DNA from 2 places in the Kitasatospora sp. NPDC029367 genome. Region 1 is predicted to be linked to the other one. Evidence: riboswitches for the same ligand, from Rfam matches in the RefSeq annotation. Region 1 holds a riboswitch; the other holds the start of a gene.

Region 1 (3,401 bases):
GGGCCGAGCACGGCCCGGTCGTTGCAGAGCAGCAGCAGGAAGACGGTGGCGGAGGGCAGCAGCACCCCGGCCAGCACCTGGACGAACTGGGTGATCAGGCCCTGGGTGTAGCCGTTGGACAGCAGGGTGATCGTCGCGGCGACGGCCACCAGTCCGGCGTAGACGGCGTAGAAACCCTTGGCGCCCTTGACCCCGCGGTGCAGGGAGTGCTTGATGCCGAAGACGTCGCCGATGGCGTAGGCGGTGGAGAGCGAGACGGCGAAGGCGCCGATGATCGAGGCGTCCAGCAGGGCGATCGCGAACAGCACGCCCGCCAGGTGGCCGGCCTTGTCCTCGATGCCCTTGGCGACGGCGGCCGTGTCGGAGAACTGGCCGAAGCCGTCGGTGCCGGCGAAGGCCGCCGCCGTGAGGCCGATCAGTGCGGCGGCGCCGATGATCACGATCGCGATGCCGATCCACAGGTCGACCTTCTCGTACTTCATGAAACGCGGGGTGATCCGCTTGTCGATGACGTACGACTGCTGGAAGAACAGCTGCCAGGGGGCGACGGTGGTGCCGACGATCGAGATGATGACCATCATGACGGCCGCGAGCTGGCCGGCGCCGCCGGGCATCTGCGGCGTCACGAAGTCGTGGGCCATCTGCGAGGTCTTCGGGTGGACCATGAAGTAGATCGGGACCAGCAGCAGCGAGCCGACGCAGAGCGTGATGGCGACCCGCTCGAAGCGCCGGAAGGAGCCGGTGAAGGCCGAGGCGATGATGATCGCCGCCGCCAGGACGACGGAGAGGACCTTGGGCAGGCCCAGGTACCCGGCCGCCATGGTGACGCCGATGAACTCGGTGACCAGGGTGAGGGCGTTGAGCAGGAAGAGGTCGATGACGCTGAACGCGCCCCAGAACCTGCCGAACCGCTCCAGGATCAGCCGGGCGTGGCCGACGCCGGTGACCGCGCCCAGGCGCAGCACCATCTCCTGGTTGACGTACAGCACCGGGACGAGCAGGAGCAGCGTCCACAGCAGCTGGGTGCCGTAGTTCTGGCCGGCCTGGCCGTAGGTGGAGAAGGCGCCGGCGTCGTTGTCGCCGACCATCACGATCAGGCCGGGGCCGACGATCGCCAGCAGGGTCTTGAGCCGGGCGGAGAGTCCGTGGCGGGGGGTGGTGTCGTCGAGCCGGATGGTGCCGAGCGCGCCCTTGATGTCGCCGACGTGGGCGTCGTCCAGCACGGCGGACTTGGCGGGCGCGACGGGCGCTGCGGGGGCGGTGGGGACTGTGGCGGCGGTGGGGACCTTCGGGTCCAGCATCACGTTGGTCATGGCGGGGCCTCCCTCCCCCTACCTTGAGGGGGCGTCAGGGGGCACGCAGCGGCAAGCCTCCCTGCGGGCGCACGGCATCCACGGCCGTACGGCGACGCTGAGCGGCGGCGGCCGTGCGGGCACGATGATGCTGACGATGCGTCAGTCGACCTGCGTCCGGGCACGGTTGAGCGCAGGACGAAGCGTCGGGTGAACGCGCAGGGAAGGTTGTTACCGCGTGCCGGAGGTGTTCGAGAGCATGCGGAGGTAGGGGCTACTGTGGCCCGGACTATCGCAGTCCATGTCTCTCGCCTCCTCCCGGTCGGGGGCGCACCGTCTGTGCGCCGCATCACGACACGGCAAGGAGCACACCGGTCTTCGACGACCGGTACACCCCAACTCGTCAGAGCTTTGGCACTCCACGGCGTGTCCAGCCGGATCGGCCGGAAGCCACTTGGGGTCAACCCTTAACTCGGGAAGACCTGTCCTGAACCTGGGCGTCTCTCGACGTCGTCGGGTCAGTGGCCTGTGTCCGTGAAGACGCCTCACCGAACGAGGTGCCTTTTCAAACCTCCCAAAGCATAGACCCGGCACGGCGACCCCGAGTCACCTTTTCGGCTGATCTTCGACAGCTTTGTAGAACCTTGACCAAACCCGTGGCGACTTGCTCATCCCCCACCGGCATATATAGTTCACCGACATATGCAGCTGAACAGCTCACGAGGGGGAACCATGTCCCACATCGATCCGAGCCGACCCGCGCCCGTCCTGCAGCTGGCCGGGGTCTCCCGGGTGCACGGTCGCGGCGCCGCCGAGGTGCACGCCCTGCGCGAGGTCGACCTGACCGTCCACGCCGGCGAGTTCGTCGCCGTGATGGGGCCCTCCGGCTCAGGCAAGTCGACCCTGCTCACCCTGGCCGGCGGGCTGGACCTGCCCAGCGGCGGCGAGGTGCTGGTCGAGGGCGTGACCCTCGGCGGCCTCAGCCGGGGCAAGCTCGCCGACCTGCGGCGGCGCTCCGTCGGCTACGTCTTCCAGGACTACAACCTGATCCCGGCGCTCACCGCCGCCGAGAACATCGCGCTGCCGCGCGAACTCGACGGCGTCTCCGGACGCACCGCCCGCCGGGAGGCCCTCGCCGCCCTGGAGGAACTGGGCATCGGCGAGCTGGCCGACCGCTTCCCCGACGACATGTCCGGCGGTCAGCAGCAGCGCGTCGCCATCGCCCGCGCCCTGATCGGCGAACGCCGCCTCGTCCTCGCCGACGAACCCACGGGGGCGCTCGACTCCGCCACCGGCGACGCCGTGCTCGCCGTGCTGCGCGCCCGCTGCGACGCCGGGGCGGCCGCCATGATGGTCACCCACGAGGCCTCGCACGCCAGTTGGGCCGACCGGGTGGTCCACCTGCGGGACGGTGCGGTCGCCTCGGAGAGCGTCGGACGCCGCTCCGGCAGCTGCCAGGCCGCCGTCCACCGCTCCCACTCCTTCGACTCCTTCGGCGAGGTGGCCCGATGAGGTTCGGAGCGTGGAAGCTCGCGCTGCGGATCGCCCGGCGCGACGCCCTGCGGGCCAAGGGGCGCAGCGCCCTGATCGTGGCCATGATCGCGCTGCCCGTGCTCGGCGTCACCGGCGCCGACGTGGTCCACCGCAGCGGCCAACTGTCCCCCGCCGAGCGGGTCGAGCGGGTGGTGGGCGGCGCCGACGCGCTGGTCACCGCGGTCAGCCCGGGCCAGACCGTCGAACAGGCCCCGATCGCCGAGGACGGCGCGTTCGCCGTCCAGCCGCGGCCCGGGCAACAGCCCACGCCCGAGCAGCTCAAGGGCGCGAGCACCGACCCGACCGCCCTGGTCGGCTCGCTGCTGCCGCCCGGCAGCGCGCTCACCCCGGTCCGGACCGGCCCGGAGACCGGCGCGAGCTCACCCGAGGGCCTGGTCCGCACCCTCACCGCCGAGGCCGACCTGGGCGACCCGGTCTGGCGCGGCCGGGTCGACCTGGTCAAGGGCCGCGCACCCGGCGCACCGCACGAACTCGCCGTCACCCAGGCCTTCCTGGACCACTCCGGGCTCCGGCTCGGCAGCGACACCACCGTCCAGGGACTGGAGCGGACCACCT
Region 2 (3,401 bases), on a different contig from region 1:
GTGGTTCAGCGCGGTCTGCACGATCTTGACGATCACCATCACCATCGCGACCAGCAGGTAGGCCCGCAGGGCGCCCATGCCGATCTTGCGGACGGTGGACATCACCGGCTTCTCCAGGGTCTCCAGCGGGGGCATCCGCCAGTTCTCCCGGCCGGTGCGGTCGATGGGGTCCTCCTTGGTGCCGCGGCGGCCGGAGAGGAAGGAGTATCCGGCGACCAGGACGCCCGCCACCCCGCAGCCGGCCATGATCCGCAGGATCGCGTCCGAGCTGATCTCCGGCCAGACGACGGCCGCGGTGAGGATCAGCGAGAGGGTGACCAGGACGCCGACCACGGCGGCGGTGAAGGCGTTGGTCCTGGGACCGTTCACCCAGGGGCCGAGCACGGCCTTGTCGTTGCAGAGCAGCAGCAGGAAGACGGTGGCGGAGGGCAGCAGCACCCCGGCCAGCACCTGGACGAACTGGGTCATCAGGCCCTGCAGGTACCCGGTGGACAGCAGGGTGATGGCGGCCGCCGCGATCACCAGGCCCGCGTAGACGCCGTAGAACCCCTTGGCGCCCTTGACCCCGCGGTGCAGGGAGTGCTTGATGCCGAGGACGTCGCCGATGGCGTACGCGGTGGAGAGCGAGACGGCGAAGGCGCCGATGATCGAGGCGTCCAGCAGGGCGATGGCGAACAGCACGCCCGCCAGGTGGCCGGCCTTGTCCTCGATGCCCTTGGCGACGGCACCGGCGTCGGAGAACTGGCCGAAGCCGTCGGTGCCGGCGAAGGCGGCGGCGGTGAAGCCCATCATGGCGGCGGCGCCGATGATCACGATCGCGATGCCGATCCAGAGGTCGGCCTTCTCGTACTTCATGAAGCGCGGGGTGATCCGCTTGTCGATGACGTACGACTGCTGGAAGAACAGCTGCCAGGGGGGCGACGGTGGTGCCGACGATCGAGATGATGACCAGCATGACCGCGGCCAACTCGCCCGCGCCGCCCGGCATCTGCGGTACCACGAAGTCGTGGGCCAGCTGCGAGGTCTTCGGGTGGACCATGAAGTAGATCGGCACCAGCAGCAGCGAGCCGATGCAGAGGGTCACCGCGACCCGCTCGAAGCGCTGGAAGGAGCCGGTGAAGGCCGAGGCGATGATGATCGCCGCCGCCAGCACCACCGAGGCGGCCTTGGGCAGGCCCAGGTAGCCGGCCGCGAGCGTGACGCCGATGAACTCGGTGACCAGGGTGAGGGCGTTGAGCAGGAAGAGGTCGATGACGCTGAACGCGCCCCAGAACCTGCCGAACCGCTCCAGGATCAGCCGGGCGTGGCCGACGCCGGTGACCGCGCCCAGGCGCAGCACCATCTCCTGGTTGACGTAGAGCACGGGCACCAGCATCAGCAGTGTCCACAGCAGCTGGGTGCCGTAGTTCTGGCCGGCCTGGCCGTAGGTGGAGAAGGCGCCCGCGTCGTTGTCGCCGACCATCACGATCAGGCCGGGGCCGACGATCGCCAGCAGGGTCCTGAGTCTCGCCGACAGGCCGTGGCGCGGCGCGTCGTCGTCGAGCCGGATGGTGCCGAGCGCACCCTTGATGTCGCCGACGTGGGCGTCGTCCAGCACGGCCGAACGCGGCTGCGGGACTGTGGAGTTGAGTGTGGCGTTGGTGGTCATGACGTTCCTCCCGTGGACCCCGGGACAGGCGGGGTGATGGGGGCGCGCAGCAGCGAAAGTCCTGCGGGCGGGCACGGCGAAGCCGCGTGCGGGGGTGAGCAGTGCGGACGTGTTGTCGGACGCAGTGCTGACGCACCGTCTGATGTGCGCGCAGGGAAGGTTGTTACCGCATGCCGGAGGTGTACGAGGACAGGCGGGGGCGGGGGCTACTGTGGCCCGGACTACTGCAATCCATGTCTCTCGCCTCCTCCCGGTCGGCGCACCCCGTGGTGCGTGTCATCGACGCGGCAAGGAGTTCGCCGGCGCGCGGAACGGCCACCGGTTCACCCCAACTCGTCAGAGCTTTGGCACTCCACGGCGTGTCCGACCCGCCCGGGCCGGAAGCCACTTCGGATCAACCCTTAGGTCGGGAAGATCTGTCCTAACCCTGGGCGTCTCTCGACGTCGTCGGATCAGTGGCCTGTGTCCGTGAAGAAGCCTCACCGAACGAGGTGCCTTCTTCAAACCTCCAGAAGCATAGACCGGCGAGAGCGCGATACTTGCGTACTTGGTAGAACCTTTACCTTTGGCGAGGCGTGACAGCCGTCCGGGTGACGCGGGTTTGGGCGCGACGTGACGACGGAACGACTTCCCGCCGGATCCGTACCCGCACACGCAGCTGAGGGGTGGCATGGCGACCGCAGGCTCCCAGACCGCAGGACCTCCGGGGGCTCCCCGGCGAGCGAGGGCGCTGGCGCTCGCCCGGCGCCCGAAGCTCTGGCTCTTCCCCGGTGTGCTGTGCGCCCTGGTGGCCGCACTGCTCTCGCTGCTCTACCTGGGCGGCATCGTCAACCCGAGCGGTCACCTGCACCGGCTGCCGATCGCCCTGGTGAACGCCGACCAGGCCCCGCCCCCGCCCGGCCAGCCGGTCAACCTCGGCACCCAGCTGGCCCGCGCCGTGGTGGCCGGGACCCCGGACGACACCGTCCACTGGCGCCAGACCGACGACGCGGGCGCCCGCGACCTGCTCGCCGCCGGCAAGGTCTACGGCGTGCTGCTCGTCCCCGCCGACTTCACCGCCACCGTCACCGCGCTCGCCACCGGCGGGGCCACCCACCGGCCCACCCTCACCGTCCTCACCAACCCCGGCCTGGGCAGCCTCGGCTCCTCGATCGCCGCCCAGATCGCCCAGAACGCCGCCCACCAGGCCTCGGTCGCGGCCGGGCAGCGGCTGCTGGCCGCCGTACCGGCCCAGGGCGGCCCGGGCACCCAGGGCCCGGACACCGGCGCCACCGCTCGGCTGCTGCTCGCCGACCCGTTCGCCGTCACCACCGTGGTCGGCCACCCGATCGGCAGCCACAGCGGCCTCGGGCTGAGCGCCTTCTACTTCACCCTGCTCGCCGTGCTGACCGGCTTCATCGGCGGCAACATCATCCACAACGGCGTCGACACCGCGCTCGGCTACAGCGACAGCGAGATCGGCCCCTGGCACACCCGCCGCCCGACCGTCCCGATCAGCCGCACCCAGACCCTGCTGCTCAAGATGCTGATGACCGCCGGGATCATGCTGGTCACCACCTCCCTGGTGCTGCTCTGCGCGGTCGGGATCCTCGGCATGGACGCCCCGCACCAGGCGCTGCTCTGGGTGTTCGCCTACTGCGCCAGCCTGGCCGTCGGCCTCGGCGTGCAGGCGATCAACGCCGCGTTCGGCGGGATCGGGCAGCTGGTGTCCATGTTCGTGTTCATCGCGCTCGCCCTGCCGTCCTCCGGGGCG

What was found. A riboswitch is a leader RNA that binds a small molecule or an ion and turns the genes downstream of it on or off. The one in region 1 is predicted to bind magnesium.
Region 2: another riboswitch for magnesium. It lies ahead of ACZ4W5_RS25980 (NRAMP family divalent metal transporter); the one in region 1 lies ahead of ACZ4W5_RS30060 (NRAMP family divalent metal transporter).

The regions. Positions count from the first base shown of each region.
Region 1 covers NZ_JBVHYH010000072.1:10,396-13,796, reverse strand. Annotated here, with positions in the region: gene ACZ4W5_RS30060 (NRAMP family divalent metal transporter) at 1-1,313, opposite strand, end outside; M-box (ykoK) riboswitch at 1,680-1,856, opposite strand; gene ACZ4W5_RS30055 (ABC transporter ATP-binding protein) at 2,025-2,804, shown strand; gene ACZ4W5_RS30050 (FtsX-like permease family protein) at 2,801-3,401, shown strand, end outside.
Region 2 covers NZ_JBVHYH010000054.1:11,041-14,441, forward strand. Annotated here, with positions in the region: partial or broken gene ACZ4W5_RS25980 (NRAMP family divalent metal transporter) at 1-1,648, opposite strand, end outside; M-box (ykoK) riboswitch at 1,969-2,146, opposite strand; gene ACZ4W5_RS25985 (YhgE/Pip domain-containing protein) at 2,319-3,401, shown strand, end outside.